3 regions of the Klebsiella sp. B345 genome follow, and region 1 is predicted to be linked to each of the others. Evidence: predicted binding sites of a transcription regulator. Region 1 holds the regulator's gene; each other region holds the start of a gene.
The links. Region 1 encodes LexA, which represses DNA repair genes until DNA is damaged. Its sites were predicted from a motif close to TNCTGTATGTACATACAGNA; they were not measured.
Positions count from the first base shown of each region.

Region 2: a site for LexA is predicted at 1,929-1,948, ahead of ACMYSO_RS05090 (YebG family protein). Genes of this name have one in related genera too.
Region 3: a site for LexA is predicted at 1,831-1,850, ahead of dinG (ATP-dependent DNA helicase DinG). Genes of this name have one in related genera too.

Region 1 is NZ_CP180443.1:3,285,285-3,288,561, forward strand. It holds gene plsB (glycerol-3-phosphate 1-O-acyltransferase PlsB) at 1-341, opposite strand, end outside; gene ACMYSO_RS15435 (diacylglycerol kinase) at 471-839, shown strand; gene lexA (transcriptional repressor LexA) at 978-1,586, shown strand; gene dinF (MATE family efflux transporter DinF) at 1,655-2,971, shown strand; gene ACMYSO_RS15450 (CsbD family protein) at 3,108-3,277, shown strand, end outside.
Region 2 is NZ_CP180443.1:1,085,161-1,088,437, reverse strand. It holds gene ACMYSO_RS05100 (bifunctional 4-hydroxy-2-oxoglutarate aldolase/2-dehydro-3-deoxy-phosphogluconate aldolase) at 1-588, shown strand, start outside; gene purT (formate-dependent phosphoribosylglycinamide formyltransferase) at 650-1,828, opposite strand; gene ACMYSO_RS05090 (YebG family protein) at 1,964-2,332, shown strand; gene ACMYSO_RS05085 (tellurite resistance TerB family protein) at 2,431-3,123, shown strand.
Region 3 is NZ_CP180443.1:4,597,791-4,601,067, reverse strand. It holds gene dinG (ATP-dependent DNA helicase DinG) at 1-1,817, opposite strand, end outside; gene rhlE (ATP-dependent RNA helicase RhlE) at 2,045-3,277, opposite strand, start outside.

The sequences.
Region 1 (3,277 bases):
TTACGGTGCAGGTCCAGGTAGTCGTGGAACAGCTTGATGGACTCTTCTTTCGGCGTGTAATAGGTGAAAACACGCGGGCCGCCGTGGATAAAGACGTAGCGCGGCAGCAGAGCGCCGTCGATTTCCAGCGGTTCGAGCGGGTCTGGTAAATCATGCTCGAGGCACTGGGCGCGCAGCGTCAGCAGGTCTGCCTTCGAGTTATAAGGCAGGACATACATAATAGGACGCGAGGTATCCAGCCCTAATTCCTGAGCAGGTTCTGCGGGAATAGACTTGCTTTTTACCAGCACCCGTAATGGTAAATTCAGTAATTTATAGTAAATTCGTTGCCAGCCGGACATAAACGATGTGAAGCCTCTGGTTAATCATGCAAATGCGCGGCAAGAATAACAGAAAGCGCGCAAAATTTCCGTTGCCACACGGCAAACGCGTACACTCATTGACGTCATTTACATAAAAAGGTTCTTTTGATGGCCAATAATACCACTGGGTTAACCCGAATTATTAAAGCGGCAGGTTATTCCTGGAAAGGGTTCCGTGCGGCATGGATAAATGAGGCCGCCTTTCGTCAGGAAGGCGTCGCCGCCATTATTGCCGTGGCGATCGCCTGCTGGCTGGACGTTGACGCTATCACCCGTGTGCTGCTGATAGGCTCGGTCCTGATAGTGATGATAGTCGAAATTATTAATAGCGCGATTGAGGCGGTGGTAGACCGTATTGGCCCGGAACACCACGAACTGTCAGGGCGTGCGAAAGATATGGGGTCCGCGGCGGTACTGCTGGCCATCGCGATCGCGCTGATCACCTGGGGGCTTTTGCTGTGGGCGCATTACCATTAATTCGCCGTCAGCTGTGATGGGTGAGCAGCTGTGTAAAAAATGGAAGGTAGCTCCTGATTTTTGTGTGAAATTTGATTCCAAAATCACCGTTAACTGTATATACTCACAGCATAACTGTATATACACCCAGGGGGCGGGATGAAAGCGTTAACGACCAGGCAGCAAGAGGTGTTTGATCTCATTCGGGATCATATCAGCCAGACGGGCATGCCGCCGACGCGTGCGGAAATTGCTCAGCGCTTGGGGTTCCGTTCTCCAAACGCGGCGGAAGAGCACCTGAAAGCGCTGGCGCGTAAAGGCGCAATTGAGATTATCTCTGGTGCCTCCCGCGGTATTCGTCTGCTGACGGAAGAAGAACCCGGTCTGCCGTTAATCGGCCGCGTGGCCGCCGGTGAGCCGCTGCTGGCTCAGCAGCATATCGAAGGCCATTTCCAGGTGGACCCGGCGATGTTCAAGCCGAATGCTGATTTCCTGCTGCGTGTTAGCGGTATGTCGATGAAAGACATCGGTATCCTGGACGGCGATCTGCTGGCTGTGCATAAAACACAGGATGTGCGTAACGGCCAGGTTGTCGTAGCGCGTATCGACGAAGAAGTGACGGTTAAACGCCTTAAAAAGCAGGGTAACATCGTCGAACTCCTGCCAGAAAACAGCGAATTTTCGCCGATCGTGGTGAATCTGCGCGAACAAAATTTCACTATCGAAGGGCTGGCCGTTGGCGTGATCCGCAACGGAGAGTGGCTGTAACACCTTCACCACGCAGCATCGTCTGATGGATGATGCTGCGCTGTCTTCTCTTAGTCAGGCTCTTTCCTATGCTCTTTCACGCCGCTGATAAAGCCCTGTGGCGCCTGGCGCTACCCATGATTTTCTCCAATATCACCGTCCCGCTGCTGGGGCTGGTTGATACCGCCGTTATCGGCCACCTCGACAGCCCGGTTTATCTCGGCGGCGTTGCGGTGGGTGCCACGGCCACCAGTTTCCTTTTCATGCTGCTGCTTTTCCTGCGGATGAGCACCACCGGTCTGACGGCTCAGGCCTTTGGCGCAAAAGACCCTCTCCGTCTGGCGCGGGCGCTGGTGCAGCCGCTGGGACTGGCTTTAGGGGCCGGTCTGCTGATTGTCCTGTTCCGGGCACCGCTGATTGACCTGGCGTTGCATATCGTTGGCGGCAATGAGGCGGTACTGGAACAGGCGCAACGCTTCCTGGATATTCGCTGGCTGAGCGCGCCGGCCTCGCTGGCAAATCTGGTGCTGCTTGGCTGGCTGCTGGGCGTGCAGTATGCCCGCGCACCGGTGATCCTGCTGGTGGTCGGCAACCTCTTGAATATTGTCCTCGACCTTTGGTTGGTGATGGGCCTGCACATGAACGTACAGGGGGCTGCGCTGGCGACGGTGACCGCTGAATACGTCACCTTTATCATCGGGCTATTGATGGCAAGGCACGTGCTGGTGCTGCGTGGTGTGTCATTCAGCATGCTGAAGAATGCCTGGCGTGGGGATGTGCGGCGACTGCTGGCATTAAACCGCGATATTATGCTGCGCTCCCTACTGCTGCAGCTGTGCTTCGGGGCGGTGACCGTTTTCGGGGCCCGTCTCGGGGGCGATATCGTCGCCGTTAATGCCCTCCTGATGACGATGCTGACCTTCACCGCCTATGCGCTGGATGGCTTTGCCTACGCCGTCGAAGCCCATTCCGGGCAGGCCTATGGCGCGCGCGATGGCAGTCAGCTGCTTGAGGTCTGGCGGGCAGCCTGCCGTCAGTCGGGGATGGTGGCGCTGATATTTGCGGCGATCTACGCCGTGGCGGGGCCGTACATTATCGCGCTGTTAACCTCGATCCCCTCACTGCAGCAGCTGGCCGACCGCTATCTGATCTGGCAGGTGGTTCTGCCGGTAATTGGCGTGTGGTGCTATTTGCTGGATGGCATGTTTATCGGTGCAACGCGGGGAGCCGAGATGCGTAACAGCATGGCGGTGGCGGCGGCTGGGTTTGCGCTGACGCTGTTGACGCTACCGGTTCTCGGTAACCACGGACTGTGGCTGGCGCTGGCGGTCTTCCTTGCGCTGCGCGGCCTGTCGCTGGCGCTGATCTGGCGGCGACACTGGCAGCACGGCACCTGGTTTTCATAATGGTTTGTCGCGGTTTTTATCGTGTGAATGGTTAAAGATTCCGAATAATAAATTAAACCCAGAATTCTTAACTATAGTTAACGTTATGTCCGGCACGCAGCGGGCTGTTAACCCACCGAACGATGAGGACTGAATGATGAACAAAGACGAAATCGGCGGTAACTGGAAACAGTTGAAAGGTAAAGCGAAAGAACAATGGGGTAAGCTTACCGATGATGACATGACGGTCATTGAGGGTAAGCGTGACCAGCTGGTGGGTAAAATCCAGGAACGTTACGGATTTGCCAAAGATCAGGCCGAGAAAGA
Region 2 (3,277 bases), 2.2 Mb from region 1:
CCGGTAATCGTGGTGAAAAAGCTGGAACACGCTGTGCCGATGGCAAAAGCGCTGGTTGCAGGCGGCGTACGTGTACTGGAAGTGACGCTGCGTACCGAATGTGCGCTTGAGGCTATCCGTGCGATTGCCAAAGAAGTGCCGGACGCGATTGTTGGCGCAGGTACCGTTACCAACGTCGAGCAGCTGAAAGCGGTTACCGACGCGGGCGCGCAGTTTGCTATCAGCCCGGGCCTGACCGAGTCCCTGCTGAAAGCGGCAACGGAAGAAGGCACCATCCCACTGATCCCGGGCATCAGCACCGTTTCTGAGCTGATGCTGGGGATGCAGTATGGCCTGAAAGAGTTCAAATTCTTCCCGGCGGAAGCCAACGGTGGCGTGAAAGCGCTGCAGGCTATCGGCGGTCCATTCGCTCATATCCGTTTCTGCCCGACTGGCGGGATCTCTCCGGCGAACTACCGTGACTACCTGGCGCTGAACAGCGTGCTGTGCATCGGTGGTTCCTGGCTGGTACCGGCAGATGCGCTGGAAAGTGGCGATTATGACCGTATCACCAGCATTGCTCGCGAAGCGGTAGAAGGCGCGAAGTAATTTTCACGCCCTGATTTATCGTAAAGTACTCACCCGGTAGCACTCGTGCTACCGGGTTTTTTTATCCCTGAACCACGACGGAGGTTGCGGCGGTTTTTGCCCGCGCCACCGCTTCTTCAACGTTGTCAGCGACCGCCAGCGTGACGCCGAGTCGACGGGAGCCGTCGATTTCCGGCTTGCCAAACAGGCGCAGCTGCAGGCCTGCACCCACCGCCGCCTGAATATTACTAAAGGTGACGTCCTGGCTGGTCAGCTGTGGCAGAATGACCGCCGAGGCCGCCGGGCCGTACTGACGAATGGCGCCGATCGGCAGACCGAGAAACGCCCGGACGTGCAGGGCAAACTCGGAGAGATCTTGCGAGATCAGGGTGACCATGCCGGTATCGTGCGGACGCGGGGAGACTTCGCTGAAGATCACCTCATCGCCGCAGACAAACAGCTCGACGCCAAACAGGCCATAACCGCCGAGCGCCAGTACCACCTTGCTGGCAATCTCCTGGGCGCGGGCCAGCGCCAGTTCGCTCATCTGCTGCGGCTGCCAGGATTCGCGATAGTCGCCATCTTCCTGACGATGGCCGACCGGCGCGCAAAAATGAACCCCATCCACGGCGCTGACGGTCAGCAGGGTGATTTCAAAGTCGAAATTCACTACCCCTTCAACGATAACCCGACCGGCACCGGCGCGGCCGCCTTGCTGCGCATACTGCCAGGCATCAGCCAACTGTTCGGCGCGGCGAATAAAGCTCTGGCCTTTACCGGAGGAACTCATGACCGGTTTCACAATGCAGGGAAGGCCAATCTCGTCCACCGCATCGCGAAAGGCGCTTTCGCTATCGGCGAAGCGGTAGGAGGAGGTCGGTAGTTGCAGCTCTTCTGCGGCCAGACGGCGGATCCCTTCACGGTTCATGGTCAGCTTTGCCGCGCGAGCGGTGGGGACGACTTTTTGCCCGGCTTGCTCCAGTTCAACCAGCGTATCGGTGGCAATGGCTTCGATTTCCGGCACGATGAAGTCCGGTTTTTCTTCTGCAATCAGCGCCCGCAGGGCATCGCCGTGCAGCATGTTGACCACATGTGAACGGTGTGCCACCTGCATCGCCGGTGCGTCGGGATAGCGGTCCACGGCGATCGTCTCAATACCCAGCCGTTGACACTCGATGGCCACTTCTTTGCCGAGCTCGCCGGAACCTAACAACATGACCCGCGTTGCTGCCGGGCGCAGGGCTGTGCCTAATAACGTCATGACTCATTTCCACAGTAAAAAAACATGCGCCGTAGTATAAACGAAAACGTTTGCGTCTGTCTTTATGGCTGTCAGTTGAGTCGAGGGTGAAAATTTGATATGCTGTATAAAAATACAGTATAAAGAGGCTGCACAATGGCGGTTGAAATTAAATATGTGGTGATCCGCGAAGGTGAGGAAAAAATGTCGTTTACCAGCAAAAAAGAGGCCGATGCTTACGACAAAATGCTCGATCTTGCCGAAGTCCTTAACGACTGGCTGGTAGCGTGCCCGCTGACGCTTGAAGAAGCACAGCGTGATGAAATGGCGCTGTGGTTGGCAGAACGCAAAGAGACCCTGCATCACATCCTGAGGACAGGAAAAGCGCCGGAAGCAGAATCAGACGAAGAAACAGCAGGGCACGAGCCTCAGGCTGACACCGCAGAAGTCGCGACGGATGAACAGGACGAACCGCAGGTCGCCGCGGCGACAACAGGGAAAACCCGCAAGGTGAAGGCCGCGTGATGGCGGCCTGAATTTGCGCATCTTTATCTGCTCATCACATTTCCTGACATCTCGTCGTTTAGGCTGATGGTTTCGCTTACTATGCAACGAGGGAAATCATGTCTAACTGGCTTAATCAACTCCAGTCTCTGCTGGGTCAGCAGGGACAATCTGCCTCCTCAGGTGAACGACAGGAGGGGAAAAGTTTCCTCCTGCCCGGTGCGCTGGGCGGCCTGGCCGGTTTGCTGGTAGCCAGTAAATCATCGCGCAAGCTGCTGGCTAAGTATGGCACCAGCGCGCTGCTGGTCGGCGGGGGGGCGGTGGCTGGAAGCGTGCTGTGGAATAAGTATCAGCAGAAATTGCGCGAGAGCGCACCAGCGCCAGCGGCAACGTCAGCTGCGCCATCGGTTGTACCTGCACCATCGGTTCCTCCCTCTACCGGGCTTGATGCCCGCAGCGAGCGGCTGATTCTGGCGCTGGTGTTCGCGGCGAAAAGCGATGGCCACATCGATGACCACGAGCGGGCCAACATCGAAGAGCAGCTGCGAGCGGCCAATATTGATGTGCAGGGGCGGGTATTGATCGATCGCGCGCTGGCGCAACCGCTCGACCCGCAGCGCCTGGCTCAAGGGATCAGCAGCGAACAAGAAGCGCTGGAGGTGTACTACATCAGCTGCGCGGTGATCGATATCGATCATTTTATGGAACGCAGCTACCTCAATGCCCTCGGAGAGGCGTTACGCCTGCCGGCGGAAGTGCGGAGTGAGATCGAACAGGACATCCAGGCGCAAAAACAGGCGCTTTCCACCTAAATAAACAGGTTTTGCTTGCATCGTGGGCCACTTTTGCCACCCTTATATACCCGTCATACTTCAAGTTGCCTGAGTGTTGGCTGCACCCGTTCACCCCAGTTACTTACCTGAGTAAACTCCTGGGGATTTACGGCCTTGCCGCCTACAAGCAACT
Region 3 (3,277 bases), 1.3 Mb from region 1:
CTGAGCAACTCACCTTTAAGATCCAGCCCTTCGGCAAAGGACTGAAGCCCCACCAGCACGCTGCGTTCGCCACCTTCAACCCGCTTGCGGTGCAGTTCCACCAGCCGGTAACGCGGTTTATCGCCCTGTACCAACAGGAGTAAACGCAGGTCGGTGACGTGCTCCAGAAAACGTTGCATCGCCCGGCCGCTGGCAAACAGCACCAGCATCCCGAGATGTTTTTTACTCTCGACCTGCTCACGGAAATAGGCCGCCATTTCGGCGATATGCTGCTCTTCGGTATCGATCAGCGGCTCGTAGTGCATCTGCGGGATAATGATTTTGCCCTGCTCGACGTGGTTGAAGGGGGAATCCAGCGCCACAAAACGGTCGCCCGCTTTCTCCTTCAGCCCGCTCATCTCCTGCAGACGTGAAAAACTGTTCAACGAGCGCAGCGTCGCGGAGGTGACGACAATATGCGGCACGCTGCGCCACAACAATCTTTCGAGCTGATCGCTGACGCGAATGCCGACGCAGTGGAACCAGATATGCGCCTGCCCGTCACGCATATCGCGCGTGACCCATTTTGTCACCGGCGCACCGGAAGATTGGGCCAGCGATGCCAGCCGCCACAGCTTGCTCTGGCTTTCGAACATCCCCAGCGCGCGGTTCATCTGCAGCAGTACCCGGTGCAGACGGACCACATCGTGGCTGCCGGTTTTCTCACCAAGATCGTTAAGGAACAGCTCTGCCAGCCCGCGCAGCATTTCGGTGAGTTTTGCCAGCCGCTGGCAAATGTCCATCACCTCCTGCGGCAGCTCGCCCATCGGGAAGCGATGCTCGGCTTCCTGAGCGGCGGGCAGATACAGAGAAAGAATGTTATTCAGCGAGGCGATCAGCTCATACAGCTCTTCACAGTGGCTGGTCAGACGCTCGGGGTTCGCCAGCGGCGGCGTGGTTTTAGGGCGGAACTGCTCCATGCAGGTCGCCACCAGCTTGCTGAACAGGTCCAGCTGCAGCCGGTACCAAGGGGCCGTCATCTCGGCGCTCATCTCCAGCGCATCGCGGGCGACGTCCGGGAGATGATGGCCTTCATCAAGCACCAGCAGCAGGTTTTTCGGTTCCGGCAGCACCGCTTCGCTCTCCATCGCCGCCATCACCAGCGCATGGTTAGCCACCACCACTTCCGCCTCCTGGATTTCACGCCGGGCGACGAAAAATGGACATTCGCGATAGTAGTGACAGTTGCGGTTCAGGCAGCTGGCTTTATCAGTGCTCAGACGGCTCCACAGCGCATCGTCGACGGGTTTATCGGTATGATCGCGCAGGCCGTCCCACCGGTAGCTGTCGAGATCGCTTTTCAGCGTAGCGCACAGCACCTGCTCGGCCTGATTCTTCGGCGTCAGGTCGTCATCCAGAAACGCCAGCAGGTCCTGCTGCGTGGGCTCGGTGCTGGCCAGCGCAGTCAGGTTACGCGGACACACGTAGCGACCGCGCCCAAAAGCGGCGGTAAAACGCAGGTCGGGGATGATTTTGCGCAGTAGCGGCAGATCTTTGCTGTAAATCTGATCCTGCAGCGCCACGTTGGCGGTACTCACCACCAGCGTTTTCTGCTCCTCGCGTGCGATAGCAATCCCGGGGATCAGATAAGACAGGGTTTTCCCGACGCCGGTGGGGGCTTCAATTGCCAGGTGTCGCCCTTCTTCCCCGGTGAGCGTTTTCGCCACATCAGCAATCATCTGCCGCTGCGGTGGACGGGGAATAAAGTCCGGAATCTGTTCCTGAAGCGCCTTATACCAGGCGGCGATTTGCGTTTTTAGCGCAGTGGTCAAAGCCATGAGAAAACCTGAATACTGTATAAACAGCCACTATTGTGACACTTTTTGCCTGCCGGGAGGAATTTCTTTCTGCGTAATGTGGAATGAGGCTCGGGATTTGACAACGCCCGAGCGCGAGTCGCAGGGCAAGCAGGAAAACGCCCTGGATGACGGCGTAATTGCCACCATCCAGGGGACGTTTACTTCACCAGGCAACGACCCGATGAAGTAAACTGCGGGAGGTGCCGTTACTCAGCCGCCGCGGGTTTACGCGGACGACGGCGACGCTGCTGCTCGCCGGTCGGCTTCGCATCACCGATACGACGAGAAGGCTTAGCCCCGGCTTTCGGCGCCTCGCCATCCTGACGACGTGGAGCAGACTGCTGGCTGCGGCCCTGACCCTGAGCGCTACGCCCCTGGCCCTGACCACCGCGGCCCTGGCCCTGACCACGACCACCGCCGCCACGTTGCTGGCGACCGTTCTGAATCGGCTCGGCTTTGATCGACGGATCCGGCGCATAGCCCGCAACCGCGATACGGGGGATCTCTTTTTTCAGCAGACGTTCGATGTCATGCAGCAGCTTATGCTCGTCGACGCAGACCAGCGACAGCGCTTCGCCGGTGGCGGCAGCACGACCGGTACGACCGATACGGTGAACATAGTCTTCCGGTACGTTTGGCAGCTCGTAGTTCACCACGTGCGGCAGCTCTTCGATATCCAGACCGCGCGCGGCGATATCGGTAGCCACCAGCACGCGAATGCTGCCGGATTTAAAGTCGGCTAAGGCACGGGTACGGGCGCCCTGGCTCTTGTTACCATGAATGGCTGCGCTGCGAATGCCGTCTTTATTCAGTTGCTCGGCCAGATGGTTGGCGCCGTGCTTGGTGCGGGTGAAGACCAGCACTTGCTGCCAGTTACCTTCGCCGATCATCTGTGACAGCAGTTCCCGCTTGCGCTTCTTATCAACGAAATGCACGTGCTGCGTCACCTGCTCGGAAGCGGTGTTACGGCGAGCCACTTCGATCTCCAGCGGGTTATGCAGCAGCTTTTCCGCCAGAGCCTTAATATCGTCAGAGAAGGTGGCGGAGAACAGCAGGTTCTGCCGTTTGGCCGGCAGCTTCGCCAGTACGCGACGAATATCGTGGATAAAGCCCATGTCCAGCATGCGGTCGGCTTCGTCCAGTACCAGCACTTCAACCTTATCGAGGCTGACAGCATTCTGGTGCTCAAGATCCAGCAAACGCCCAGGAGTCGCCACCAGCACATCAACGCCGCTGCGCAGTTTCATCATCTGCGGGTTAATGCTCACGCCGCCGAAGACCACCAGCGAACGGATGTTCAGGTACTTGCTGTAGTCGCGTACGTTTTCGCCGATCTGGGCAGCCAGCTCACGGGTTGGCGTGAGGATCAGCGCACGCACCGGGCGACGGCCTTTAGCATGCGGCTCTTTCTGGATCAGATGCTGCAGCAGCGGCAGCGT